DNA from 3 places in the Streptomyces sirii genome. Region 1 is predicted to be linked to each of the others. Evidence: riboswitches for the same ligand, from Rfam matches in the RefSeq annotation. Region 1 holds a riboswitch; each other region holds the start of a gene.
The links. A riboswitch is a leader RNA that binds a small molecule or an ion and turns the genes downstream of it on or off. The one in region 1 is predicted to bind cobalamin.
Positions count from the first base shown of each region.

Region 2: linked by a shared signal. The riboswitch ahead of WAB15_RS13300 (HoxN/HupN/NixA family nickel/cobalt transporter) and the one ahead of WAB15_RS27340 (ribonucleoside-diphosphate reductase subunit alpha) in region 1 are both predicted to bind cobalamin.
Region 3: linked by a shared signal. The riboswitch ahead of metE (5-methyltetrahydropteroyltriglutamate--homocysteine S-methyltransferase) and the one ahead of WAB15_RS27340 (ribonucleoside-diphosphate reductase subunit alpha) in region 1 are both predicted to bind cobalamin.

Region 1 covers NZ_CP147982.1:6,039,670-6,049,160, reverse strand. The annotation lists gene WAB15_RS27370 (extracellular solute-binding protein) at 1-1,193, opposite strand, end outside; gene WAB15_RS27365 (GntR family transcriptional regulator) at 1,435-2,193, shown strand; gene WAB15_RS27360 (DUF3311 domain-containing protein) at 2,329-2,589, shown strand; gene mctP (monocarboxylate uptake permease MctP) at 2,598-4,274, shown strand; gene WAB15_RS27350 (Uma2 family endonuclease) at 4,352-4,939, opposite strand; gene WAB15_RS27345 (GNAT family N-acetyltransferase) at 5,045-5,548, shown strand; cobalamin riboswitch at 5,665-5,827, shown strand; gene WAB15_RS27340 (ribonucleoside-diphosphate reductase subunit alpha) at 5,988-8,456, shown strand; gene WAB15_RS27335 (ribonucleotide-diphosphate reductase subunit beta) at 8,456-9,491, shown strand, end outside.
Region 2 covers NZ_CP147982.1:2,950,078-2,959,568, forward strand. The annotation lists gene WAB15_RS13290 (MarR family winged helix-turn-helix transcriptional regulator) at 89-679, shown strand; gene WAB15_RS13295 (alpha/beta fold hydrolase) at 836-1,684, shown strand; cobalamin riboswitch at 1,820-2,034, shown strand; gene WAB15_RS13300 (HoxN/HupN/NixA family nickel/cobalt transporter) at 2,065-3,216, shown strand; gene WAB15_RS13305 (VOC family protein) at 3,247-3,747, opposite strand; gene WAB15_RS13310 (4-oxalocrotonate tautomerase family protein) at 4,117-4,332, opposite strand; tRNA gene WAB15_RS13315 (tRNA-Val) at 4,755-4,826, opposite strand; gene WAB15_RS13320 (hypothetical protein) at 4,968-6,353, shown strand; gene WAB15_RS13325 (DUF4383 domain-containing protein) at 6,511-7,257, shown strand; gene WAB15_RS13330 (FadR/GntR family transcriptional regulator) at 7,411-8,115, shown strand; gene dgoD (galactonate dehydratase) at 8,276-9,421, shown strand.
Region 3 covers NZ_CP147982.1:713,300-722,790, reverse strand. The annotation lists gene metE (5-methyltetrahydropteroyltriglutamate--homocysteine S-methyltransferase) at 129-2,447, opposite strand; cobalamin riboswitch at 2,612-2,834, opposite strand; gene WAB15_RS03355 (3-hydroxybutyryl-CoA dehydrogenase) at 3,029-3,898, opposite strand; gene aceB (malate synthase A) at 3,895-5,493, opposite strand; gene aceA (isocitrate lyase) at 5,597-6,880, opposite strand; gene WAB15_RS03340 (DUF817 domain-containing protein) at 7,330-8,079, shown strand; gene WAB15_RS03335 (nitroreductase family deazaflavin-dependent oxidoreductase) at 8,030-8,575, opposite strand; gene WAB15_RS03330 (DUF6923 family protein) at 8,837-9,491, opposite strand, start outside.

The DNA of each region.
Region 1 (9,491 bases):
ACGGCCGTCATATAGCTCTTGATGGGGTTCGGTACGTTCTCCACCGCGGCCCACTGCGCGATCAGCGGGGTGGTACCGCCGGACTTCTGCGCCGCGGGGGCGGCGGCAGCGGCCGCCGGATTCTCCTTGGCGGCGCCGGCCAGGTCCGGGGACTTGGGGGTCCAGCCGGACTCCTTGACCATCTGCCCGTCGTTCTCCTTCGACAGGGCGATCTTCAGGAATTCCTTGGCGAGTTCCTGGTTCTTGCCCATACCGGCGACCGCGAAGTTGGAGCCGCCGAGGAATACCCCCTCGGGCTTGGCCGCGGCCTCACCGGGAATGGTGAAGAATCCGATGTCGTTCTTGATTTTCGGATTGGCCTTGACGGCGGTGGCGGCCTCATAGCCCATGGCGATGACGGCGCCGGTCTTCCCCTTGGCGAAGACCTCGGCCTGCTGCGGGGTGGCCTCGTCCTTGTTCTTCGGGGCGGTGCTGAAGGCCTGGTACTGCTTGTAGATGTCCATGGCCTTGGCGACCTTGGAGTCGCCGAGGTTGGAGACCCACTTGCCGCCCTGCTTCTTCACCAGGTCGGCGCCGGTGCCGATGGTCAGCCCGTCGAAGAAGTACCAGTTCTGACCGGGGAGGTACAGCGGCTCGGCGTCGGTCTTCCGCTTGATCGCGTCCAGCGCCTTGAACAGCTGGTTGCGGGTCTGGGGGAGCTCCTTGAGCCCCGCCTCGGCCCAGATCCTCTTGTTGTACATCACCACGCGGTTTCCGGCGTACCACGGCAGCGCGTACTGCTTTCCGTCCACGAGCGAGGCCTTGTTGAAAGCCTCGTTCCAGCCGGCGCCGATCTCCTTCTTCAGATCGCCGAGGTCGGCCAGGGCGCCGGCCTTCGCGTACGCGGCGGTCTGGGTGTTGCCGATTTCGACGACGTCCGGCGGGGTGTCCTCGGAGAGTGCGGTGCTCAGCTTCTGCTGAATGCCGTTCCACTGCTGGACCTTGAACTCGACGGTGGCCCCGGTCTTCTTCTTGAACTGCTCGGAGACCTGCTTGCTCCACTGCTCCGGGTTCGAACCGCTCATCACCCAAACGGTCAGCTTCTGGCCCTTGAAGCCATTCGCGCCCGCCTTGTTGCCGTCGCTGGACCCACAGGCAGCGACACTCACCAGCATTCCCGCGACCGCCGTCGCTGCTATGAGCCCACGCTTCATTGCGCTCTCCCCTAAAGGCCGGGTGTGGTCTTTAATGGTTTAGACCAGTGCCCGCAGCTTGGCCTAGACCTTTTGGGGTGTCAAGGGTGTATAAGAGTCGCTGTCAGGTCCGTTACCGGACCGACATCCGGCACGCCGGGACCTGCGAGGGAGCACAACGAACCCGCGCGTGCCACGATGTGAGCCGCTACGTACGGAGGAGCCGGTGACGGCAGCACGACAGGCGTCGGAGAGGCGGGCCATGGAGACCGACGGGGGCAGCGCGGAGAGCGGCGGCGGCACGCGGACCGCACGGGTGCCCAAGTACTACCGCCTCAAGCGGCACTTGCTGGAGATCACCGAGACCCTGCCGCCCGGCACCCCGGTACCGCCCGAGCGCACCCTCGCCGCGGAGTTCGACACCTCCCGCACGACGGTGCGCCAGGCGCTGCAGGAGCTGGTCGTCGAGGGCCGGCTGGAGCGCATCCAGGGCAAGGGCACCTTCGTGGCCAAGCCCAAGGTCTCCCAGGCGCTGCAACTGACGTCCTACACGGAGGACATGCGGGCCCAGGGCCTGGAGCCGACCTCCCAGCTGCTGGACATCGGCTACGTCACCGCCGACGACCGGCTGGCCGGCCTGCTGGACATCACCCCCGGCGGCAGGGTGCTGCGCATCGAGCGGCTGCGGCTGGCCAGCGGCGAGCCGATGGCCATCGAGACCACCCACCTGTCGGCGAAGCGCTTCCCCGCGCTGCGCCGCAACCTGGTCAAGTACACGTCCCTGTACACCGCGCTGGCCGAGGTCTACGACGTCCGCCTCGCGGAGGCCGAGGAGACCATCGAGACCTCGCTCGCCACCCCGCGCGAGGCCGGTCTGCTGGGCACCGACGTCGGCCTGCCGATGCTGATGCTCTCGCGGCACTCGCTCGACGCCCAGGGCCGGCCGGTGGAGTGGGTGCGCTCGGTCTACCGCGGCGACCGCTACAAGTTCGTGGCCAGGCTGCAGCGCCCCACGGAGTGAACTCCGCCCGCCGACCGCCCTCCCCGCCCGGATTCTTCGTACCGATATGCGGACAGCTAGTGACGCGTGCCACGGCCCTGCCATAGATTTTCAGCCGATTGCACAGGAGTTCGCCGCCACGGACGGAGCCACGCGATGCCAGAGCCAGCCGAATCCCCCAGCAGCAGACAGATCGTCACACCGACGCGTGTGGTGGTCGGGCTGTGCCTGCTCGCTCCGTTCGTGGCGATGCTGTGGGTGAGTTCGTACGCCCGGATGGAGCCCACGCTCGTCGGGATCCCGTTCTTCTACTGGTACCAGATGCTGTGGGTGCCGATCTCGACGGCGCTGACGATGGTGGCGTACAAGCTCGTGCAGCGTGAGCAGCGCGCCCGCAAGGGTGGTGCGGACCAGTGACCGACGCGATGTCCGCAGCGGGCGCCTCCACCGCGCTCGCGGCCTCCTCGACCCGGGGCGTCAACGGCGTGGCGCTCGCCGTGTTCGTCTTCTTCTTCCTGGCCGTGACGGTCATGGGATTCCTGGCGGCCCGTTGGCGCAAGGCCGAGCAGTCCGCCAACCTCGACGAATGGGGCCTGGGCGGGCGGAGCTTCGGCACCTGGGTGACCTGGTTCCTGCTGGGCGGCGACCTCTACACCGCGTACACCTTCGTGGCCGTACCGGCGGCGATCTACGCGGCGGGCGCGGCCGGCTTCTTCGCCGTCCCGTACACCATCCTGGTCTACCCCCTCATCTTCACCTTCCTGCCCCGCCTGTGGTCGGTCTCGCACAAGCACGGCTACGTCACCACCTCCGACTTCGTCCGGGGACGCTTCGGCTCCAAGGGCCTGTCGCTGGCCGTGGCGCTCACCGGCATCCTCGCCACGATGCCGTACATCGCGCTCCAACTCGTCGGCATCCAGGCCGTCCTGGACGTGATCGGCATCGGCGGCGGTGAGCACACCAACTGGTTCGTCAAGGACCTGCCGCTGCTGATCGCCTTCGCGGTGCTGGCCGCGTACACCTACTCCTCCGGCCTGCGCGCGCCCGCCCTGATCGCCTTCGTCAAGGACGGGCTGATCTACCTGGTCATCATCGTGGCGATCGTCTACATCCCGATCAAACTGGGTGGTTTCGACCAGATCTTCCACGCCGCCGGCAAGGCGTTCGCCGAGCCCGGCGCCGTCCCCGGCAAACCGCGCGGCGAGCTGACCAGCGGGCCCAACGCGCAGTGGGCGTACGCGACCCTGGCGCTCGGCTCCGCGCTGGCGCTCTTCATGTACCCGCACTCGATCACCGCCACGCTCTCCTCGCGCAGCCGCAACGTGATCCGCCGCAACACCACGATCCTGCCGCTGTACTCCCTGATGCTGGGCCTCCTGGCGCTGCTCGGCTTCATGGCCATCAAGGCCGGTACGGACATCCAGGGCAACCCCCAGCTGGCCGTCCCGCAGCTGTTCGAGGACATGTTCCCCAGCTGGTTCGCCGGCGTCGCGTTCGCCGCGATCGGGATCGGCGCACTGGTACCGGCGGCCATCATGTCCATCGCCGCGGCCAACCTGTTCACCCGCAACGTCTACAAGGACTTCCTCAAGCCCGCCGCCACGCCCGAGCAGGAGCACAAGGTCGCCAAGCTCGTCTCCCTGCTGGTCAAGGTCGGCGCGCTGGTCTTCGTCCTCACCATGGACAAGACCGTCGCCATCAACTTCCAGCTGCTGGGCGGCATCTGGATCCTGCAGACCCTGCCGGCCCTGGTCGGCGGCCTGTTCACCCGCTGGTTCCACCGCTGGGCGCTGCTGACCGGCTGGGCGGTCGGCATGCTCTACGGCACGCTCGCGGCATACGGTGTCGCGAGCCCCACCCAGGCTCACTTCGGCGGCTCCAGCAAGGAGATCCCCGGGATCGGCGAGATCGGCTACATCGGCCTGACCGCCCTCGTCCTGAACCTCGTGGTGACGGTCGTCCTGACGTTCGTCCTGAAGGCCATGAAGGCCCCTGAGGGCGTCGACGAGACCAGCCCCGGCGACTACACCGCGGACATCGGCGACGAGGGCGTCTCGGCGGAGCTGCCGTCGGCTACGGCGGGGGCACCGGCGGGGCACTGAGGCGTCGGCGTTGACCCGAAATGGGCCGCCGCAACCCCTCGGGGTTGCGGCGGCCCATTTCGCAGAGGTGGGAGGGGCTAGTTCACCCAGTCCTTGAGCGGCTCGGTTTCGAGGGTGATGCCGACGGGGTCCGGCAGGTGGATCGTCTTGCCGTACGGCACAGTGTGGATGTTCTCGTAGCAGACGCCGTCGGGCTCGCTGTAGACCACGACCTGGCAGGCCTGCCGATCGATCAACAGATAGATCGGGATACCGGTCTCCGCATACGCACTGCGCTTCTCGACCCTGTCGCGCTTGTCGGTGTCGGAGTCGTGGGAAGTGACTTCGACGACCATCAGTACCGGGCCAGGGTCTGCCCACTCGCCTTGGCCAACGAAGGCATCAGCGGGTGCGAGCGAGCCATCTGGACGGGCGCGGCCGTTTCGGTACGCCTGCGCCTTCAGCCCCTGGGTTGGATCGAGGAAAAGCTCGGGCCGGTGCTGCATGCAGATGCGAAGCAACCACTGGATGATCCGCCCGTGATCCCCATCCGGCATCGGCTTGCTCCTGACCTTCCCGTCGATGAGTTCCAACCGCGCGCCTTCTTCCAGGCGGGCGAGTATCCGGGCGGCCTCTTCGAAGTGCTCGGTATCCATAATGTGTGGCCGGTCAGCGAGCGCGGTCATGAGACCTCTCCTTCTTCCACTGGACGGAGCAGGGAACGTAAAACCGACGATAGCCGAGGCCGCCGACAACCACCCCGCCATCAGCCCCACCCTCACACTGGCCCCATGGACATCACGATCAGGCCCGTGCGCCAGGCGGAGTTCGGTGCGGTCGGGGAGTTGCTGGTGGCGGTCTATCTGACCGATGGGCTGCTGGTGGCCGGTGCGGGAGACAGGTACGCGGCGAGGCTGCGGAAGGTGGCCGAGCGGGCGGAGCAGGCGGAGGTGCTGGTGGCCGTGGAGGGGCCGGACGAGCGGGTGGTGGGGACGGTCACCTTCTCCGCGTACGGGAGTCCGTACGCGGAGCTGGCGCGGCCCGGGGAGGGGGAGTTCCGGATGCTCGCGGTGCGGCCCGAGGGGCGCGGACGAGGCGTCGGGGAGGCGTTGGTGGCGGCGTGTCTGGAGCGGGCGCGGGCGCTCGGGCTGAGCGGCATGGTGCTGTCCACGCCACGGCATGTGCTGCCCGCGCACCGGCTCTACCGCCGGCTGGGATTCGTGCGCGCCGAGGAACGGGACTGGGAGCCGGTACCGGGGATCACGCTCTGGGCGTTCGCGCGGGATATGGCCTGAAAGGCGCCCCAGGCCGGGCCTGAGAGCCGTGCCGAGCGCTCCCCCCGCCCCCTGACGCTTCGCACACCTGTCGGAGTGGTATGAGGTGGCGACACAAGATGTGGGGGTGCGTGCGGGGGACAGCACAAGATGTATGCTCGTCCTCGCTGTCGCCGCAGGGGAATCCGGTGGGAATCCGGAACTGTCCCGCAACGGTGTAAGAGCGCGCCCAGTGGCCTGACTAGGGCCCTGCCGCGCGCCCGTGAAGTCCGAGGACCTGCCGACGGTACGCCCGCACCGCCATCGGTGCGGACGTCGATACGTCCGGGCCCCGAGGGTTGGGCCGGTGGACGCCGCGCGGTGTGCCCGCGCACCCCTGACCGTCACGGGGTGCGGCATGCGCGCGTGCGACCGTCGCGCCCCTCCCTCCCGGCCCCCGCCGAGTGAGGGAGAGCATCACGTGACCATCGCGCCAACGGAGCCCGCGTCAGACGCCGAGGTCGTGCAGCCTGCGGTGACCGCGCCTGCCGCCCCCGCCGACGGCGGTCCGGGCGAGGACGGGCGGGACGGTCCAGGCGTTGCGCTGCTGCGCACCCTGACGAAGCTGACCGAGGACCTGACCGCGACCGACCCCGGCAAGGTGGCCGCCGCCGCCCTGCGCGGCCGGTACGAGGGCGCGGGCGAGTCCGAACTGCGGTCGCTGGCCATCGAGGCCGCGGCCGGGCTGATCGGTGACGAGCCGCAGTACTCCAAGCTCGCCGCGCGGCTGCTCACCCTCTCGATCTCGGAGGAGGCGGCCGAACAGGGGGCGGTCGCCTTCTCCGCCTCCGTCGAGGTCGGCCACCGCGAGGGCCTGATCGCCGATGAGACCGCGCAGTTCGTCGCGACCCACGCCGCCCGGCTGAACGCCCTGGTCGACCGGGCGCTCGCCGACGGGGCCGACGACCGGTTCGGGTACTTCGGGCTGCGCACCCTGCACTCGCGCTACCTGCTGCGCCACCCGACCACCCGCCAGGTCATCGAGACCCCCCAGCACTTCCTGCTGCGGGTGGCCTGCGGCCTCGCCGAAGACCACAGCGAGCGCGCCCTGGACGACGTCGCCGAGCTGTACCGCCTCACCAGCTCGCTGTCGTACCTGCCCTCCTCCCCCACCCTGTTCAACTCCGGCACCCGCCACCCGCAGATGTCGTCCTGCTACCTGCTGGACTCCCCGCTGGACGAGCTGGACTCGATCTACGACCGCTACCACCAGGTGGCGCGGCTGTCGAAGCACGCCGGCGGCATCGGCCTGTCGTACTCCCGCATCCGCGCCCGCGGTTCGCTGATCCGCGGCACCAACGGGCACTCCAACGGCATCGTGCCGTTCCTGCGCACCCTGGACGCCTCGGTCGCGGCCGTGAACCAGGGCGGCCGGCGCAAGGGCGCCGCCTGTGTCTACCTGGAGACCTGGCACGCCGACATCGAGGAGTTCCTGGAGCTGCGCGACAACACCGGTGAGGAGGCCCGCCGCACCCACAACCTGAACATCGCGCACTGGATCCCGGACGAGTTCATGCGCCGGGTGGAGGCGGACGCCGACTGGTCGCTGTTCTCCCCCTCGGACGCCCCGGAGCTGGTGGACCTGTGGGGCGAGGAGTTCGACGCCGCGTACCGCAGGGCCGAGGCCGAGGGCCGGGCGCTCAAGCAGATCCCGGCGCGGGTGCTGTACTCCCGCATGATGCGCACCCTGGCGCAGACCGGCAACGGCTGGATGACGTTCAAGGACGCCGCCAACCGCACCGCCAACCAGACCGCCGAGCCCGGCCAGGTCGTGCACTCCTCCAACCTGTGCACGGAGATCCTGGAGGTGACCGACGACGGCGAGACCGCGGTCTGCAACCTGGGGTCGGTCAACCTCGCCGCCCACCTGGGCGACGAGGCCGCCGGCTGGGAGGAGGCGATGGACTGGGAGAAGCTGGACGCCACGGTCCGTACCGCCGTCACCTTCCTCGACCGCGTCGTGGACATCAACTTCTACCCGACCGATCAGGCCGGGGCCTCCAACTCCCGCTGGCGCCCGGTGGGTCTGGGCCTGATGGGCCTGCAGGACGTCTTCTTCCGGCTGCGGCTGCCCTTCGACTCGGCCCAGGCGCAGGAGCTGTCGACCCGGATCTCCGAGCGGATCATGCTCGCCGCGTACGAGGCGTCCGCGGACCTCGCCGAGCGGCACGGCCCGCACCCGGCCTGGTCGGCGACCCGCACCGCCCGCGGTGTGCTGCACCCGGACCACTACCCGAACGCCGAGCCCCGCTGGGCGGACCGCTGGGCGGCGCTGCGCACCCGGATCGCCGCGACCGGGATGCGCAACTCGCTGCTGCTGGCGATCGCGCCGACCGCGACCATCGCCTCGATCGCGGGCGTGTACGAGTGCATCGAGCCGCAGGTCTCCAACCTCTTCAAGCGCGAGACGCTGTCGGGTGAGTTCCTCCAGGTCAACGCGTATCTGATCGAGGAGCTCAAGGCCCTGGGGCTGTGGGACGCGCGGACCCGTGACGCGCTGCGCGAGGCGAACGGCTCGGTGCAGGACGTCGGTTGGATCCCCGAGGAGGTCCGGGCGCTGTACCGCACCGCGTGGGAGATCCCGCAGCGCGCCCTGATCGACATGGCCGCGGCCCGTACGCCGTTCATCGACCAGAGCCAGTCGCTGAACCTCTTCATGGCGTCGCCGACCATCGGCAAGCTCAGCTCGATGTACGCCTACGCCTGGAAGCGCGGCATCAAGACGACGTACTACCTGCGTTCGCGGCCGGCGACCCGGATCGCCCAGTCGGCCCGCGGCACCGCGGCCGCCGGCGCCCCCGTCCCCGTCCCCGTCCCGCAGCAGGCCACCGACCCCGAGGCGGTCGCCTGCTCCCTGGAAAACCCCGAGTCCTGCGAGGCCTGCCAGTAATGACCACCGCACCCGAGAAGAACACCGCCGCGGCCAACCACACCACGACCACCGGCGCCAAGAACCTCCTCGACCCGGGCTTCGAGCTGACCCTGCGGCCCATGCGGTACCCGGAGTTCTACGACCGCTACCGCGACGCGATCAAGAACACCTGGACCGTGGAGGAGGTCGACCTCCACTCCGACGTCGCCGACCTCGCCAAACTCTCGCCGGGCGAGCAGCACATGATCGGCCGGCTGGTGGCGTTCTTCGCGACCGGCGACTCGATCGTCGCCAACAACCTCGTGCTGACGCTCTACAAGCACATCAACTCCCCCGAGGCGCGGCTGTACCTGAGCCGTCAGCTCTTCGAGGAGGCGGTGCACGTCCAGTTCTATCTGACGCTGCTGGACACCTACCTCCCCGACCCGGACGACCGCGCCGCCGCCTTCGCGGCCGTGGAGAGCATCCCCTCCATCCGGGAGAAGGCCGAGTTCTGCTTCAAGTGGATGGACTCGGTCGAGAGCATCGACCGGCTGGAGTCCAAGGCCGACCGGCGCCGCTTCCTGCTGAACCTGATCTGCTTCGCGGCCTGCATCGAGGGGCTGTTCTTCTACGGCGCCTTCGCGTACGTCTACTGGTTCCGCTCGCGCGGTCTGCTGCACGGGCTGGCCACCGGCACCAACTGGGTCTTCCGCGACGAGTCCATGCACATGGACTTCGCGTTCTCGGTGGTGGACACGGTGCGCCAGGAGGAGCCCGACCTCTTCGACGACAAGCTGGAGCAGCAGGTCACCGAGATGCTCAAGGAGGCCGTCGAGGCCGAGCTGCAGTTCGGCCGCGACCTGTGCGGTGACGGCCTGCCGGGCATGAACACCGAGTCGATGCGCGAGTACCTCCAGTGCGTCGCCGACCAGCGGCTGCAGCGTCTGGGATTTGCTCCCGTGTACGGCTCGGAGAACCCGTTCTCCTTCATGGAGCTGCAGAACGTCCAGGAGCTGACCAACTTCTTCGAACGCCGGGCCTCGGCCTACCAGGTCGCCGTCGAGGGTTCGG
Region 2 (9,491 bases), 3.1 Mb from region 1:
GCCTTCCGCCATCACTGCCTGCTTCCCATCAACTCCTTTCCGCATCAAGCCCCTTCCCAAACGACATCATCGATGTCATCATGACATCATGAGTGTCAATGAGGGGGATGTCGCAGCGCCTGGCACCGGCGAAAACGGCGCTGGAGCACACAGTTCCGCCGCACAGGACGCCGACAGGGAGGGCACCGACGGACCCACACTGACCGAAGACCTGCTGTACGGCGTCATCAGACGCCTTTGGCCGCTGCATCGGACGGTCGTCCGCGCGGTGGAACGCGAGCTGACGGGCACGGGCATGACCGCCGGCGAACACGCACTGCTGGACGCCCTGCGCAGCGAAGGCCCCCGGACCGTGCCGCAGTTGGCCCGCTCGATGGGGCTCGACAGACAGCCGGTGCAGCGCTGGGTGAACCACGCCGCGGAGCTGGGCCTGGTCGTGACGGCACCCAACCCGGCACACCGCCGCTCCTCCCTGATCGAGCTCACCGCCGAGGGCGCGGCGGCGATACACGGGATCCAGGAGTTCGAGGCGACGGAGCTGCGGCGACGACTGGCCGACCTGCCCACCGAGGACGTCCGCACGACCCTGCACGTACTCGACCGACTCGGCGAGGAATTCCGGCACCTGGCGAACGGCTCACACGTTCCATCGGAGAATGCCGACATCAACGACAAGTAACAATGACGGCGACACCGCATCCATAAGCAACAAGCACGCAACTACTACCACCCACAACGCAAACTCCACCCACCCGACCAACCCCACCCACTCCGCCCAATCCATCCCAATCCCCACCCACTCCATGCACCTCACGCGCAAAGGACGGTCCGGAGCATGACCCGAGCAATCACCGACTGGTCCGAGGTCGACAACGGCCTCGTGCCGGTCGACGACGGCGAGCTGTTCTACGAGACGGCCGGCTCGGGCCCCGCGGTGGTACTGCTGCACGGCGGCATGCTCGACCAGCACATGTGGGACGAACAGTTCACCTGGCTGGTGAACTCCGGCCTTCGCGCGATCCGCTACGACTTCCGCGGCCACGGCCTGTCCTCCACGGTGGAGGGGGACTACGCCAACCACGACGACCTGTGCACCCTCCTGGACGTGCTCGACGCCCCCAGCGCCGTACTCGTCGGTCTCTCACACGGTGCGCGGGTCGCCCTCGACGCCGCGATAGCCCACCCGGACCGGGTGACGGCCCTCGCGCTCGCCTCCCCCGGCATCAGCGGCCGCGCCTTCACCGACCCCTTCGTCCTGGCGCACATCAAGGAGCAGGTGGCGGCCATCGGCGCACCGGACGGCGCGGAGCGCTATGTCGAGCACTTCCTGCGGATGTGGGTGGACGGTCCGCATCGCGAACCATCCACCGTGCACCCGGGGTTCCGCGAGCGGATGCGCGCCTCGGCCGAGGCCAATGTGGAGGTGCATGCCGACGGGCTGGGCGCCGGAATGCCCCTTGAGGTCGGGGCCGCGGACCGCCTGGGCGAGGTCCGGGTGCCGACGGTCGTCTTCGACGGCGACCTCGACAGTACGGACATCTCCGCCAACGCCCATGCCATAGCGCTGACCGTCCCCGGCGCCCGAAGAGTCCGCATACCGGGCGCTGCCCATATGGTCAATCTGGAGAACACCGCGCTCTTCGACCGCGAACTGCACGCCTTCCTCTCGTCCTTGGACTACTGACCATCCTCGGACTACCCCCGTGATGACCCGGCGCCCCCGTATACCGGCCTGCCGGCACTCCGACTCTCCCTGCGGCCACCGCCCATGAGACCGCCGCTGCCGCTGGTCCGCACCCCCGCCCGTCCTCCTCGGCAGATAGAGTGATCGAGCCGTGGTGATCGGGAAGACCGGTGCCGGACCTTGTGGTCCCAGGCCGGAGCGGCCCTCGCCACTGTGATCGGGGAGTTTCCAGCCCTTTCCGTATGCGCACGGCGTGTACGGCGCCACTGACCGCAGCCCGCGGCCGGGAAGGCGGGGACGGACGCGTGCACCCGTAAGCCAGGAGACCGGCCACGGCATCTCACGAACTGATCCACGAGGTGCTGGAGCGTGACCGCCGGATGGCCCTGTCCACCGATACCCCGAACACCCCTGCCCCCGCCGCGTTCCGCTGGCGCCGGCAGGACACCGTCCGTACCGCCGGCCTGATGGCCGTCATAGCCGGTCTGCACGTCGTCGCCTTCGGCGTGCTCTTCCTGCTCGTCGTCCCGCACCACTACTCCGTCGGAAGCCAGGTCTTCGGCGCCGGACTCGGCGTCACCGCATACACCCTCGGTATGCGGCACGCCTTCGACGCCGACCACATCGCCGCGATCGACAACACCACCCGCAAGCTGATGGCCGACGGCAAGCGGCCGGTCTCGGTGGGCTTCTGGTTCGCGCTCGGCCACTCCAGCGTGGTGGTCGTGATGGCCGCCCTCGTGGCCGGCGGCGCCCAGCTCGCCGGCACCCTGCTCAACGACGAATCCGGCACCCACCAGATCCTCGGCACCATCGGCACCACGGTCTCGGGGACGTTCCTCTACCTCATCGCGGCCCTCAACCTCATCGCACTGGCCGGGATCTGGCGGGTCTTCCGCGGTATGCGCGACGGCCGGTACGACGAGGCCGAGCTGGAGCAGCGCCTGGATTCACGCGGCTTCATGAACCGCTTCCTGGGGCGCTTCACCCGGTCGATCTCCCGCCCCGGCCAGATGTTCCCGCTCGGCTTCCTCTTCGGGCTCGGCTTCGACACCGCGACCGAGGTGACCCTGATGGTGATGGCGGGCAGCGGCGCCGCGGCCGGCCTGCCGTGGTACGCGATCCTGTGCCTGCCGCTGCTGTTCGCCGCCGGGATGAGCCTGTTCGACACCCTCGACGGCACGTTCATGAACTTCGCCTACCAGTGGGCGTTCTCCAACCCGGTGCGCAAGGTCTACTACAACCTCACCATCACCGGCCTGTCGATCGCCGTCGCCTTCTTCATCGGCACGATCGAGCTGGTGACCGTGCTGCACGACAAACTCGCCCTCAACGACCCGCTGACCGGCTGGATCTCCACCCTCGACCTCGACAACGTCGGCTTCATCATCGTCGGCCTGTTCGTCGTGGTGTGGGCCGCGGCGCTGGCGTACTGGCGACTGAGCGGCGTGGAGAAGCGCTGGGCGCAGCGAGCGGAGGCGGCGGACCGGGCGAAGGCGGCAGAGCAGCCGGCACCGGCGCCGGGCTCCTGAGGCACGGCGCGCGGGCCGCGCCTCCTCGTCTCACGTGGCCGAGCCGGCCGCGGCGCCCGTCACCAGATCCGGCCCCCAGCGCTTCAGCGCCACCGCCAGATCCAGCGGCCGCAGCCGGTCCGCCTGCTCCGGCCCCGGCCAGTCCTCCCGCGGAACCCGCCACATCACCTCGAACTCGTTGCCGTCCGGGTCCTTGGCGTAAAGGGACTTGGAGACGAGGTGGTCGGTGGCGCCGACCAGCGCACCGCGCTCACCCAGCCGTGCCTCGGCCGCGGCCAGTTCGCCGAGCGTGCCGACCTCCCAGGCCAGGTGGTACAGCCCGACCCGCCCAGCCTCCGGCCCCGGAGCATCCGCCCCCACCGCGAACAGCCCCAGGTCGTGATCGTTGAGCGAGCCGGGCGCACTGAGGAAGGCCGCCCGCCCCGGTATCTCCACATCCACGGTGAGCCCCAGCGCCCCACCGTAAAAATCAACAGCCCTCGCCACATCCCGGACATACAGCACCGCGTGATTGAGCCGCCGTACAGCCATGAACCCGCTCCCGTTCTCCCGCCACGACACCACGTGACCACTTACTTGAAACTTCAAGATACCGGGAACGATACACACCCCCACACCACAATCAACAGCCCCCGGAGCACCCCGCCCCCACCACCCCACCGCCCCCGGGTACGAAAGAGACCCCCGACTCAAACGAGTCGGGGGCCACCGACCTCACGGTCACCACTGTGGGCACAACAGGCTTCGAACCTGTCGCTGGTGGTGTCGGCCGGGCCGAAGGGAGGAGTCGGTGCTGAGCATGCCGGTCGTCGCCTGTGATGTCGCCGAGTAGGCACTCCAGGTCACGGATGTACTACTGCCCGGCAATCGACAGGAGCTCGAAGACTCGTGCCGGCTGGGCTAGCCGACCCTCTTGGCCTTAACGTCTTCGGCCGTCAGAGCCTTACCGCCGACTGCCCATTCGCCGCTGGGTGTCTCGGTGATCACGACGTGCGTCACCGGCCGCAGCGCCTCGCCCTCGATGGCGATCAACGCCTCGGAGACACCTTCGACCATCTTCTGCTTCTCTTCGGGCGTGAACACTCCTGCGATCACCTTGATGTCGATGAATGGCATCGGATGCCTCCCACATGATGGCGAGATCGAGCCGTCTTGCCGCTCTGGATACCAGGGCCGAATGCGGTGGGGTTTCGCCAGCGAAGACGCACCGCTTCACTGCTTCTCATGGCCTGCCGGAACAGCGCTCGTAGGCGGCGCCCGGTCCTCGTCCGGCTGGCCCGGTTCACGACGAGCGGCGACGCTGATGCCAACCGCCGCTATCAGCCCTGCGGTGCCGGCATGCTGCTACCAGTCTCGCAGATCGACCTCGGTGACGGCCGACAGCGCGGTCCCTCAGCGCCCCCTGTCCGTCGACCTTGGCCGCCTTCGACCAGCCTCGAGTAACCCGGAGGCGGCCCGTCCGCAGCAGAAAATGATCAAGGCCCAGGAATCCGATTTCACACCGGATGACCTGGGCCTTTGTCGTTCTACGCAAGGAGTGGGCACAGACGGATTTGAACCGCCGACATCTGCTTTGTAAGAGCAGCGCTCTACCGCTGAGCTATGCGCCCTGGCCGAGCCGACAGACTACCTTGCCATCGGGGCTGAACTGCAAACCAGTGCGCGAAGTGCGAACTTACCGGCCGGTGTGTTCGTTTCCGGTGAGTGGGAGAATGGCATCCGTCCTGGGGCGATCCGATCGGGAGAGGGAAGTGACGGCGACACACACGCAGCCGCATGAGCAGCGAGAACGCCGTCGCGCGCGTGGGGGCCCGGTCCGGGATGCGGTGGCACTCGCGTTGCTGCCGTTGCCGTTGTTGATCGCGATGGCTCCGATGGCGTTCGCCGGCGGGGGGACTCGTCGCTGGTTCGGGCGCGGGGAGAGTCAGCGGGCCGATGCGCAGGCCGCGAAGGATGCCGCGGCGTCGGCGTTCTACGAGCTGGACACCGCACACCGGGATCTGCGGATCTCCATAGAGACGATCACCGCGGTGGACAGTTCCCCGCAGGCGCAGCGGGCCGCGGCGGACTACGAGGGTTTCGGGCGGCGGATCGACGAGGTGAGCCACGGCTATATCACCGCGGTCGACTCCCATGATCTCGACCGTGATGATCTGGACGGCGCCGCGATGGCACGCGCGCGGGCCGATCTGACGCGGGCCAAGGAGGAGCTGGACCGGGTCAAGGGCGAGCTCGACCGGTTCGCGCAGGGGTTGGGGCCGCTGCTGCAGTCCGCCGAGACGCAGCTCGCGCAGCTGGCCCCCGCGGTGGAGCGGGCGCGGCAGGCGCTGCTGGCGGCGAGCGATGCGCTGGACGCGGTCCGGGCCCAGGGCATGCGTGCGGACGATCTCGCGGCCCGGCTGGCGGCGCTCGGGCCGGAGCTGACCAAGCTCAATCAGGGCGCCGGGCAGCATGGCGTCCAGGAGACCATCCGGCGCGCCGACGACGTGCTGCGCAAGTCCGAGGGCATACGGGCCGAGGCCGAGCGGTTGCCGGGGAAGGCCGCGGAGATCGACAAACGGCTGGTGTCGCTGCGGACCCGGGCGCAGGCGATCACCACCCGCGCCGGGAAGGTCGATCCGGTCCTCAGCGAGCTGCGGCGGCGCTACAGCGCGGCATGCTGGCAGGACCTGCAGCACGTACCGGAGCAGGCGACGCAGGCCGTACAGCAGGCCGAGGTCAAGCTGCGGGAGGCGCAGCAGGCGCGGGACGAGCAGCGCTGGGCGGACGCCACGAGCCGGCTGGCGACCGTACGGGCGCTGCTGGACTCCACCGACGAGGCGGTGTCGGCGGCCGGTGACCGGCTGCAGCGGCTCGATGCGGTCTCGTTCGACCGGCAGAAGGAGGTCGAACGGACCCGCTTCGCCATCCGGGACGCGCAGCGGCTGGCGATGGCCGGGCGGAGCACGCCCGACCCGCGGCATGCCCGCCCCCTGGACGACGCGGTGGCCCGGCTCGATCGCGCGGTCGCGGGTCTGGAGGGGCGGCACCCGGACTGGTGGCACTTCCTGACGGAGACGGAAGCCGTACGGCAGACGGCGGCCCGGGTGGTGCAGGAGATCCGGGACACCAGGGGCGCGACAGGGACCGGCGGCTGAGGCTGCCGGCCTCTCCCGGAGGGTGCCGTCGTACGGCCCAGGAGTGGCCCCGGCCTGGAGGCGTTCGTCCAGGCGCGATGGCGTGAAGCGGCCCTTGGGCGGATCCTGGAGATTGAGTACGGCCCAGGGCGGCACATCTGCGCGAAGGAGGCCGGACATGGCTACTGGGGCTACTGGCCAGACCCTGCACGGGCCCATGGGGCACTTCCACCGGGCCAAGGGGCACCGTCGTGCCCGGCTCGACGAGCATCTGCCCGTGGATCACGGGCTCAGCAAGGTCTACCGCATCGGCGCCGGGCTGATGGGCCTGGTACTGGTCGCATTCGGCATCCTCGGGCTGACCCACCACATCGGCTTCTTCGACACCGGCGGCGACACCGTCTCGGGGCTGAACACCAACGGTTCCCTGAGCGTGCTGTCGATCGTCGTCGGTGCGATCCTCTTCGCCGGCATGGTGATCGGCGGGAACTTCGCCTCGACCCTCAACATCGTCCTCGGCGGCCTCTTCCTGCTGAGCGGGTTCGTGAACCTGGCGCTGCTGGACACCGGCGCGAACTTCCTCGCCTTCCGCATCCAGAACGTCCTGTTCAGCTTCGTGGTCGGGCTGATGCTGCTGGTCTTCGGGATGTACGGACGGGTCAGCGGCGGTCTCCCGGAGGACAACCCGTACTGGCGCGCCCGGCACCCGGAGGAAGCGGAACAGTTCGCCCGCGGGCAGGCGCACCCGGTAGCGGGCATGACAGCCGGCCGGCTGGTGGCACGCCGGAGGATGCAGGGCGCCCCGCATGCCGGGCGCGGCTCGTTCGGCCCCGGTACCAGCTCCAGCATCACCCGAAGGAGCCCCGGTGCCGGCTCCGGGAGCACGGGCACCGGCGCGGGCGACTCCGGCGGCAGGGGGACCTGAGCCGGGGCGCGGGACACGTCAGGGCGTACCGAGGTGGGATTGGGGTGCTCGGTACGCCCTGACGACCGGTGTCGGGGGACAGCGGCGGGTGGTTCGGGGCAGGGGGGAGGCGGGGTCACGCGACCAGGGGCAGGGGGAGCAGGGAGCAGCACCATGAGCCGGTCGGAGCGGGCCGCCTCCGCCGCGGGCCACGGAGCGCACGGCGCGACGGTCGAGGCGCTCGCCGGGCGGATCCTCAAGGGCACCTACGGCGAGGGGGAGACCCTGGTCATGCCGGAGCTGATGGCGGAGTTGGACGTCAGCCAGACCGTACTGCGTGAGGCGGTCAAGGTGCTGACCACCAAGGGGCTCCTCGGCACCCATCAGGAACGGGGCACCTTCGTCCGCCCCCGGGAGGAGTGGAATCTCCTGGACACGGACGTGCTGCGCTGGAAGCTGGCTGCCGGGGTGTCCTCGGACTTCTTCGCCGACGTGCTCGAACTGCGCCGCTCCATCGAGCCCGCCGCGGCCGCGCTCGCCGCCGAGCGCCGTACCGACGACGATCTGGCCGCGCTGGACGCCGCACTGAGCGCGATGGCCGCGACCGACGACGATCCGGTGCTGCTCGTACGCGCCGACGCCTCCTTCCACACGGCGATGCTGATCGCGTCGAACAATCGCTTCTACGCGCAGATGCACCGGGTGATCGTGCCCGTGCTCGTCGAGCGCGACCGGGCGGTGTTGGCCGCCGATCGCGCCTTCGAGCATCCGCATGCGGTGCACGCCGCGGTCGTCGAAGCCGTGCGGAACCGGGACGTCGACGGCGCGTACATGGCGATGCTCGAACTGCTGGACAAGTCGGCGCGGGAGCATCCGTAGGGCCGGCCGGGCGTGGCGTCGCCGCCGCGATCGCGCCGGAGTCCCTCGGGGCACCCTCCCCGTTACGGCGACGCCCCCTGCGGGCAGTAGATCGCGCACGGGCCCGCCGTGGACCCACGTCCCGCCGTACGCCGTGCACGCCGAAAGGACGGTCCGGTCCATGAAGATCAGCCGCATCGAGACGTTCCTCGCCCCGCCGCGCTGGATGTTCGTACGGGTGGAGACCGATGAGGGCGTCGTCGGCTGGGGCGAGCCGGTGGTCGAGGGGCGGGCGGAGCCGGTCCGCGCGGCCGTGGAGGTGCTGGCCGAGTACCTCCTGGGGCAGGATCCGGCGCGTATCGAGGACCACTGGCAGGTCATGACCAAGGGCGGCTTCTATCGGGGCGGGCCGGTGCTGTCGTCCGCCGTCGCCGGTCTGGACCAGGCACTGTGGGACATCAAGGGCAAGCGCCACGGCGTGCCCGTCCACCAGCTGCTGGGCGGGCCGGTCCGGGAGCGGATCCGCGCCTACGCATGGGTCGGCGGCGACGAACCGCAGGCCGTCCGGGAGGCGATCACCGCGCAGATCGAGGCGGGCTTCACGGCCGTCAAGATGAACGGCTGCGGCCGGATGAGCCCAGTGGCGACCCGCTCCGAGGTGCGCGCATGCCTGCTGCGCGCCGAGACCGCACGCGAAGTCCTCGGTGAGGAACGGGACTTCGGCCTCGACTTCCATGGCCGGGTCTCCCCCGCCAACGCCCGCAGGCTCCTCCCCCTGCTGGCCGATACCGCACCGATGTTCGTCGAGGAGCCGGTGCTCGGTGACTACATGCAGGCCCTCCCTGATCTCGTCAATGCCTCCAACATCCCCCTCGCACTGGGTGAACGTCTTTACACCAGGCGAGAGTTCCTGGCTCCGCTGCAGTCCGGCGTCGCGATTCTCCAGCCCGATGTCTCGCATGCGGGCGGGATCTCCGAGCTGCGCCGGATCGGTGCGCTGGCGGAGGCCTACGGGGCGCAGCTCGCCCCGCACTGCCCGCTCGGCCCGGTGGCACTGGCCGCCTGCCTCCAAGTCGCCTTCACCACACCGAACTTCCTCATCCAGGAGCAGTCCATCGGGATCCACTACAACCGGGGCGCCGAGCTGCTGGACTACGTCGCGGATCCGGAGCCGTTCCGCTTCCACGGCGGGTCGCTGCTGCGGACCGAACGCCCCGGGCTCGGCGTGGAGGTCGACGAGGCCGCCGTACGGGCGGCGGACGAGCGGGGGCACGCCTGGCGGAACCCGGTGTGGCGCGACGAGGACGGGGCTTTTGCGGAATGGTGACAAGGTGCCGACCGAAGCGGTCCGCCCAGGCGACCGGGCCGGAATAATCAAAGGCACCACCCGCGCGCCC
Region 3 (9,491 bases), 5.3 Mb from region 1:
CGCGACCGGTCGTTCGACACGTTGTGCGCCCACTGTCGTGGGGAGCGCTGAAATGCCGATGAAATAACGGTGATTGGGGGCCCAGGGGCCGGGGCACTCATGGCCCCGGCCCCTAGGGAGCCGTCAGGTCAGGATGCGGACAGCTCACCGCGGACGGTGCGGGCCGCGGCCACCAGGCTCTCCAGGGACGCCCGGGTCTCGGGCCAGCCCCGGGTCTTCAGACCGCAGTCCGGGTTCACCCACAGGCGCTCGGCGGGGATCGCCTTCAGGCCGGTGCGCAGCAGTTCGGCGGCCTCCTCCGGGCTCGGCACGCGCGGCGAGTGGATGTCGTACACGCCGGGCCCGGCCTCGCGCGGATAGCCGTGGGCGGCCAGTTCGCGGGCGACCTGCATATGGGAGCGGGCGGCCTCCAGACTGATGACGTCCGCGTCGAGGTCGTCGATGGCCTGGACGATGTCGCCGAACTCGGCATAGCACATGTGGGTGTGGATCTGGGTGTCTGGGCGGACGCCGCTGGTGGTGATCCGGAACGCCTCCGTGGCCCAGGCCAGGTAGGCGGGGCGGTCGGCGCCGCGCAGCGGCAGGGTCTCGCGCAGGGCCGGCTCGTCCACCTGGATGACGGATGTGCCGGCCGCTTCCAGGTCGCCCACCTCGTCGCGCAGGGCGAGGGCGACCTGGCGGGCGGTGTCGCCCAGGGGCTGGTCGTCGCGGACGAAGGACCAGGCGAGCATGGTGACCGGGCCGGTGAGCATGCCCTTGACCGGACGGTCGGTGAGCGACTGGGCGTAGGCCGTCCAGCGCACGGTCATCGGCTCGGCGCGGGAGATGTCGCCGGCCAGGATCGGTGGGCGGACATAGCGGGTGCCGTACGACTGGACCCAGCCGTGCTGCGTGGCGAGGTAGCCGGTGAGCTGCTCGGCGAAGTACTGGACCATGTCGTTGCGTTCGGCCTCGCCGTGGACGAGGACGTCCAGACCGGCCTTCTCCTGGAAGGCGAGCACCTCCTGGATCTCGGCCTTGATCCGCTCCTCGTACCCGGCCGTGTCGATCCGGCCCGCGCGCAGGTCGGCCCGCGCGGTGCGCAGTTCGCCGGTCTGCGGGAAGGAGCCGATGGTCGTGGTCGGCAGCAGCGGCAGGCGGAGGTGGGCGCGCTGGGCCGAGGTCCGTTCGGCGTAGGGCTGGGAGCGGCGGGCGTCGCTCTCGCCGATCGCGCCGGTACGGGCGCGGACGTCCGGGTTGTGGGTGATGGGTGAGTTGGCCCGGGAGGCCAGGGCGGCCCGGGTCGCGGCCAGTTGGGCGGTGATGGCGCCGGTGCCGTGGGACAGGCCCTTGGCGAGGGTGACGATCTCGGCCGTCTTCTGCCGGGCGAAGGCCAGCCAGCGCAGGACCTGCGGTGCGATGTCCCGCTCGGCCGCCGCGTCCAGCGGGACGTGCAGCAGGGAGCAGGAGGCCGACACATCGACCCGGTCGGCCAGACCGAGGAGGGTGCCGAGCGTGGCGAGGGACTTCTCCAGGTCGTTGGCCCAGATGTTGCGGCCGTTGACGACGCCGGCGACCAGTCGCTTGCCCTGTAGTCCGCCGACGGCCGCCAGGGCCTCCAGGTTGGCGGCGGCGGACTCGGTGAAGTCCAGCGCGAGCCCCTCGACCGGAGCCTTGGCCAGGACGGGCAACGCGTCGCCCAGGCGGTCGAAGTAGGAGGCGACGAGCAGCTTGGGCCGGTCGGTGAGGGCGCCGAGTTCGCGGTAGGCGCGGGCAGCGGTGTCGAGCTCGGCCGGTGTGCGGTCCTGGACGAGGGCGGGTTCGTCCAACTGCGCCCACTCGGCGCCGGCCGCGCGCAGGTCGGCGAGGACCTCGGCGTACACGGGCAGCAGGCGGTCCAGGAGGGTCAGCGGGTCGAAGTCGGCGGCCACGCCGGGCGCGGGCTTGGCCAGCAGCAGATAGGTGACGGGACCGACCAGCACCGGCCGGGCCGTCAACCCCAGTGCCAGGGCCTCCTTCAGCTCGGCGACCTGCTTGGCGGAGTCGGCGGTGAACACCGTGTCGGGGCCCAACTCGGGCACCAGATAGTGGTAGTTGGTGTCGAACCACTTGGTCATCTCCAGTGGTGCGACATCCTGCGTGCCACGCGCCATGGCGAAGTAACCGTCGAGCGGATCGGCCGCGACGGCGTCCCGGTGGCGGTAGGGGATCGCCCCGACCATGACGGTGGTGTCCAGGACGTGGTCGTAGTACGAGAAGTCGCCGGTCGGGACCTCGTCGAGGCCCGCCCCGGCCAACTGCTGCCAGGCGGAGCGGCGCAGTTCGGCGGCGGTGGCGCGGAGGGCGTCGGCGGTGACGCGGCCCTTCCAGTAACCCTCGATCGACTTCTTCAGTTCCCGGTCCGGGCCCTGGCGGGGGTAGCCGTACACGGTGGCCCGTGCTGCCGCGGCTGCGGACTTGGTGTTCACGGAGATCTCCTTCGCGAGATGAATCCCTGAGATCCCGGCGACGGGACGAGGACGCGAAGGGGCAGCGAACCGTGCGATACGACCTCGCGCGGCATGGCGCGGTCATCCGCCTGGTATGTACGCCGACCCGCCCTCGAGGTCACCGGGATATCCGGGTGCGAGTCGTCCGCACCCGGGCAGATGGCAGGTCTTCGGACTCGCGAGCACGTCCTCACGGGGGAGGACACCTAATGGCCGTCGCTTCCCAGGCCCTCTCATCGGACCCAGTGCGTATGACGGCGGTCGTTCCCGCTCACCGCTGCGGGGCAGTCCCGGATTCCCACCGGGTTCCCTCTTGCGACGCATCCCGCCTGGCGGACGGGGCGAACCAGCTGCACAGGTCAGCCTAAGGGCCGTCGAGCGATGCGGTACGTCCAGGTCCACCATTCGGAAGGTGAGGTGAGCCACGCGGGCGACAGGTGTGAAGCGCGACGAGGGCGGGAAACGCCGCACATGCGTCTCCCGCCCTCCCCTGTGAGCAGCCGCCGGATCCCTCGGCCGGCGGTGCGGCCGGGCCCCTCAGCCCGACCGGACCAGACCCCTCAGTTCTGGTCGTACTGGTGGAACCCCCGGCCGGCCTTGCGGCCCAACAGCCCTGCCTCGACCATCCGCTGGAGCAGCGGGGGAGGGGCGTAGAGCGGTTCCTTGAACTCGTCGTAGAGCGATTCGGCGATCGAGGAGACGGTGTCCAGCCCGATCAGGTCCGCCAGTCTGAGCGGCCCCATGGGGTGGGCGCAGCCCAGCTCCATGCCGGTGTCGATGTCCGCGGCCGTGGCGAAGCCCGACTCCGCCATGCGGATCGCCGCGAGCAGGTATGGCACGAGCAGCGCGTTGACGACGAAGCCGGCCCGGTCCTGGGAGCGGACGACCGTCTTGCCCAGGGTGCCGGTGGCGAAGTCCGCCACGACGGCGACCGTTTCGGGAGCCGTGTGCAGGGACGTCACGATCTCCACCAGCGGCAGCACCGGGACCGGGTTGAAGAAGTGCAGCCCCACGACCCGGTCGGCGCGGCCGGTGGCCATGCCCAGGCGCATGACGGGGAGGGAGGAGGTGTTGGTGGCCAGCACCGCCCCTGGGTCCTCGACGATCTTGTCGAGCGCGGCGAACACCTCCGTCTTGGCGTCGGCGTTCTCGACGACGGCCTCGATGACGAGCTGCCGGTCCGCCAGGTCCTCCAGGCTGCCGGTGAAGAGCAGGCGGGCGAGGGCCTGCCGCGCCGCGGCCGGCTCCAGCTTCCCCCGCCGCACGGCGCGGTCCAGCGAGGCGGCCACCCGCTCCCGCGCGGCGCGGGCGGCCGTGGCGTCGGCCTCGCAGACCACGGTGTCGAGACCGGCCCGTGCGCACACCTCGGCGATGCCCGCGCCCATCTGACCGCCGCCGACCACCCCGACGCGCTGGATGCCCGCGCTCATGACCGCGGCTCCGCGTTCCGTACGAGGTGGCGGGCGTAGGCGTCCGGGGTGAAGAAGCCCGGCAACTCCCGGGCCAGTGCGTTCCGTTCGAAGAGCGCGCGCACCTCTTCGAGAGGCGCCCACGGGTACTCGGCACCGAGCGCGGCGAGCTCCTCGTCGAGCAGCCGCCGGACCGTCTCCCGGTCCACGACCCGGTGGCGCAGCCACTGCCAGATCTGCACACGGGCGATCTCGGCGGTGGCGGCGTCCTCCATCAGGCCGTACAGGGCGACCGCCCCCTGGCCGCGCAGCCAGGCGGCGAAGTAGCGCAGAGCCACCGCGACGTTGGCTCGCACCCCCTCCGCCGTGGGCGGACCGCTGATCCGGCGCACCGAGAGCAGGTCCGCGGCGCTCACCGCCACATCGTCGCGGGAACGGTCGATCTGCTGCGGCCGGTCGCCGAGCACGCCGTCGAACACCTCGCGGCACAGTGGCACGAGGCCGGGATGGGCCACCCAGGAGCCGTCGAAGCCGTCCTCGGCCTCGCGCTCCTTGTCCAGCCGGACCTTGGCCAGCGCCGCCTCGTTGGCGGCCGGATCCTTGCTCGGCACCTGCGCGGCCATGCCTCCGATCGCGTGGGCGCCCCGCCGGTGACAGGTGCGCACCAGCAGTTCGGTGTACGCCCGCATGAAGGGGGCGGTCATGGTCACCTTCGCCCGGTCCGGCAGTAGGAAGCCGGTGCGGTGTCCCAAGGTCTTGATCAGGCTGAAGAGGTAGTCCCAGCGGCCGGCGTTGAGGCCGGAGCTGTGCTCGCGCAGCTCGTAGAGGATCTCTTCCATCTCGAAGGCGGCGGTGATCGTCTCGATGAGCACGGTGGCGCGGATCGTGCCGCGGGGTATGCCGAGCAGCTCCTGGGCGAGGACGAACACGTCGTTCCACAGCCGGGCCTCGTAGCGGTTCTCCAGCTTCGGCAGGTAGAAGTACGGGCCGTGCCCGGTGTCGATCTGGCGCTGCGCGCAGTGGAAGAAGTACAGGCCGAAGTCGACGAGCGCGGCGGGCACCGGTCCGCCGGCGAACTCCAGGTGCCCCTCGTCGAGGTGCCAGCCGCGCGGCCGGACGACGATGGTGGCGAGCCGGCCGCGGTCGGCGAGCCGGTACTCCTTGCCGTCGTCACTGGTGAAGTCGATGCGCCGGTCGATGGCGTCGCGCAGGTTCAGCTGGCCGCCGATGACGTTGTCCCAGGTGGGGGCGGTGGCGTCCTCGAAGTCGGCCATCCACACCCGGGCCCCGGAGTTGAGCGCGTTGACCGTCATACGCCGGTCCGGTGGGCCGGTGATCTCGACGCGGCGGTCGGTCAGGCCCGGAGCCGGCGCGGCGACACGCCACGACGGGTCGGCGCGCACGGCGGCGGTGACCAGCGGGAAGTCGAGCGGGGAGCCGCTGGCCAGACGCAGGGCCTGCCGGCGGCGTTCCTTCAGCAGGTCCCGCCGGCGCTCGCCGAAGGCGGCGGCCAGGTGCCCGAGGAAGCCCAGGGCGGCGGGCGTGAGGATCTCGTCGTGACGGTCGCCCGGGGCGGCCAGGACGCGGACGCGGTGGGTGAGGGCGCTGGTGGTCATCGGGTTCTCCTGCGGGAGGGAGTGGAGCGGGGGTCGGACGGGGACGGTCGTACGACCCCCGCTCAGTCGGGGACGGACCGGACTGACGCCCGGACGGGGCGACCTAGTGGAACTGCTCCTCCTCCGTGGAGCCGGTCAGGGCCGTGGTGGAGGAGGCGGGGTTGACGGCGGTGGAGACCAGGTCGAAGTAGCCGGTGCCGACCTCGCGCTGGTGCTTGACCGCGGTGAAGCCGTGCGCCTGCGCGGCGAACTCCCGCTCCTGCAGGTCGACGTACGCGGTCATACCGTGCTCGGCGTAGCCGCGCGCCAGGTCGAACATGCCGTGGTTGAGGGAGTGGAAGCCGGCCAGGGTGATGAACTGGAAGCGGTAGCCCATCGCCCCCAGCTCCCGCTGGAACTTGGCGATCTGGTCGTCGTCGAGAGCGGCCCTCCAGTTGAACGACGGCGAGCAGTTGTAGGCCAGCATCTGGTCCGGGTGCTCGGCGTGGATCGCCTCGGCGAACTCGCGGGCCTGCGCCAGGTCCGGGGTGCCGGTCTCCACCCAGATGAGGTCGGCGTACGGGGCGTAGGCCAGGCCGCGGGCGATGACCGGCGCCATGCCGTTGCGGACCCGGTAGAAACCCTCCGCCGTGCGCTCGCCGGTGACGAACTCGGCGTCGCGCTCGTCGACGTCGCTGGTCAGCAGGTTTGCTGCCAGGGCGTCGGTGCGGGCGACGATGAGGGTCGGCACATCGGCGATGTCGGCCGCGAGCCGGGCGGCGTTGAGGGTGCGGATGTGCTGCGAGGTCGGCACCAGCACCTTCCCGCCGAGGTGACCGCACTTCTTCTCGGAGGCCAGCTGGTCCTCGTAGTGGATACCGGCCGCACCGGCCGCGATCATCGCCTTGGTCAGCTCGAAGGCGTTCAGGGGGCCGCCGAACCCGGCCTCGGCGTCGGCGACGATCGGCGCCAGCCAGTCGGTGGTGTCACCGGTGCCCTCGGCGGTGGCGATCTGGTCGGCGCGCAGCAGCGCGTTGTTGATCCGCCGGACCACCTGGGGAACGGAGTTGGCGGGGTACAGGCTCTGGTCCGGGTAGGTGTGGCCGGCCTGGTTGGCGTCGGCGGCGACCTGCCAGCCGGACAGGTAGATGGCCTGGAGGCCCGCCTTGACCTGCTGGACGGCCTGACCTCCGGTCAGCGCGCCGAGCGCGTGGATGTAGTCCCGCTCGTGCAGCTGCCGCCACAGCCGCTCGGCGCCGCGCCGGGCCAGGGTGTGCTCCTCGCGCACGCTGCCGGACAGTCGGATCACGTCGTCGGCGCTGTAGGTGCGCTCGATGCCCTGCCACCGGGGGTCGGTGGCCCAGCGCCGCGCGAGTTCCTCGGCCGCCTGCGTCCTCGCCTCTGCCATGACTGTCACCGTCTCCTCGGTCTGTCTCGTCTGCCAATCCCCGGCTTGCATCAATGGAGATGGCACTGTGTGTCCTATGGCTGGGGTGCGGCCCGCCGTTACGCCATGGGGCGGAGGTGAGCAACGCTGCCGTCACGCGACCCCGCCGTCGCCGGGATCTCCGACGTCAGGGCGTGAATCGCGCCCCGGATCCGAGCGGTGGCCGCCGGTGTCCGGCGGGCCGCACTGATGACTCTGGCACTGGCACTGAGTGCCATCAATCGTGGATGCCTGCCAACTTCTGCGAATCTTCCGCCCGTCTTTTGCCAACCTTGCGAAGGTTGCACGGTGGTGCGGGGAGGGCCGGCAGAGCCTCTGGAACCACCAGGGCCTCTGGAACCACCACGGCCCCTGGAACCACCACCGCCAGGGATCTCGTCTCCCCGACTGTGACCGCGATCGTCGCCCCCCTGCCGCAGCTGCTCCTGTTCGCCCGGCTGCAGACCCGCTGCTGCGCGTTCGCCGTCGCACTGCTCTCGGGGATGGCGCTGCTGTCCCTTCCGGCCGAGTTGCCGGTGGCCAGGTACGACCTGCTGCTCGTGTACGGACTGCTGCTCACGCTGCTCTTCCGCCTCAGCGGATGGGAGACCGGGCGGGATGTCGCCGTCATCGCGGTATGCCACGCGATCGGGCTCGCCTTCGAGCTGGTGAAGGTCGCCCTGGGCTCATGGAGCTATCCGGAACCCGCGGTGCTCAAGGTGGCGGGCGTGCCCCTGTACGGGGGCTTCCTCTATGCCGCGGTCGGCAGCTATGTCTGCCGCGCCTGGCGGCTGCTGGATCTGGAGCTGGTCGGTTACCGCCCCCGGGCGACCGCGGCAGTCGCCGCGGCCGTCTACGTGAACTTCTTCAGCCACCACTGGCTGCCCGATATGCGCTGGCCACTCGCCGCGCTGCTCGTCGCCGTCACGGCCGGTACGTCGGTGAGGTTCAGCGTGGGGACCGCTCGCTACCGCATGCCGCTGGCGCTCTCCTTCGCGCTGATCGGCTTCTTCCTGTGGCTGGCCGAGAACATCGCCACCTACCTGGGCGCCTGGCGCTACCCCTACCAGCTCCATGGCTGGCAACCGGTCTCCCTCGACAAGTTCGGCGCCTGGTCGCTCCTGATCAGCGTCACCGTCGTGGTCGTGGCAGCCACCAGGCGGCGACGCGACCCCGGGTAGTGGGAGTTGTCTCAAGCCGTACGAAGGGGATGGACGACCCGACGCCGCGGATGTCGGTGTCGCCGCCGTCCACGTCGAACCCCATGAAGGCACCGAGGCGACGGGCGAGACGAGGGTGTTCGGCGGCGGAGCGAACCATGATGTCGCCCCCGTCCTCGGGGGGCAGAAAGCACGCGGTCGCGGCGTAGCGGAGGTTGCCGAACTGGACCATGACGCGTGGGGAGTGCCGCAGGTTCTGGTACCAGGCCGCAGTCGGCCCGAAGCCGGAGGCCACCGTCCAGGCGAGTCGGTCACCGTCGCGTTCGTAGGCGATCACTTCCAGCACGACGCGGCGGTGGAGCCCGGTGAGGTGGCCTGTGTGGTGCAACAGGAGCAGCCGCTTGCCGAAGAGCGGCCCGAATCCCGCCTGGTAGAGGCGGATGGGTAAGCGTGCCGCGAAGCGCCTGCCACCGGCCGGGAGTTGCGGGCGCCCTTGCGTCGAGAACTGGTACGACATGGTCGCCTTCCGGGTTGGGAGGCCACGGTGTCTCGACCTCGCCGCGAAACGAGGTGGCACGAGTGCGCCTTGAGCTGACACGAGTGACCGTTCGCCTGACCGTTCGTCAGTGCAACGTTTGCAGAGTCTAAGTGTCGGTGGGCCGCGCCAGCGGTAGGCGACTCTGGAGTGTCGACGTGGTTCTCTCGGGCGCCGGAGCCGGCGCCACCGGGCCACCGCGGGACCGGTAACACGGGGTCCTGCGGTGGCCCGGGGTGACGGTCAGGCCAGGCGGGTGGCCTTCAGCCCGTCGAGCGGGTACTCGTGCGGCAGTTTCCCGGGATCGCCAGGGGCGGTGATCTGCACGGTGATGGGCCGTGACTTGCCCGCGGGGAGCAGCTGGTCGGCCTGTGCGTCGATATACGCCTTGCCGTCCTGGTAGATCACATCGACACCGGACGCGACGACCTTCGTCCCCGCCACCGTCGGCAGATCGAAGGAGATCCTGAACCTGCGGACGTCCTCCCCCTTGCCGCTGCGGACGCTGACCGCCGTGAGCGTCAGCTCGAAGCTGTACACCTTGCCCCGCGGGTCGTAGCTGTCCCATGAGGAGTTGAACTTCTTGCTGACGAGGATGTCGTCATAACTCGGCGGAACGGGGAGCGGCGTGATGCGCCCGGCGCCGTTCATGACCTCCAGATCGTCGACGGGGATCTTGCCGCCTCCGATCCGCTCCGCGCGGTCGGGGACGGCCTGACCGGTGAGGTCGAGGTGGTTCACATTGCCGGCGGAGTCGACGGCGTAGAAGTTGCCGTCGTCGTCGAAGAACGTGGCCGAGTACGACTTCCGGGAGCCCGCGGCGGAACTGGCCTCGGCGGGTTCGAAGACCTGCCCTTTGAGCACGCTCTTCATGGGCTCCTTCTGCGGGTCGATGTGG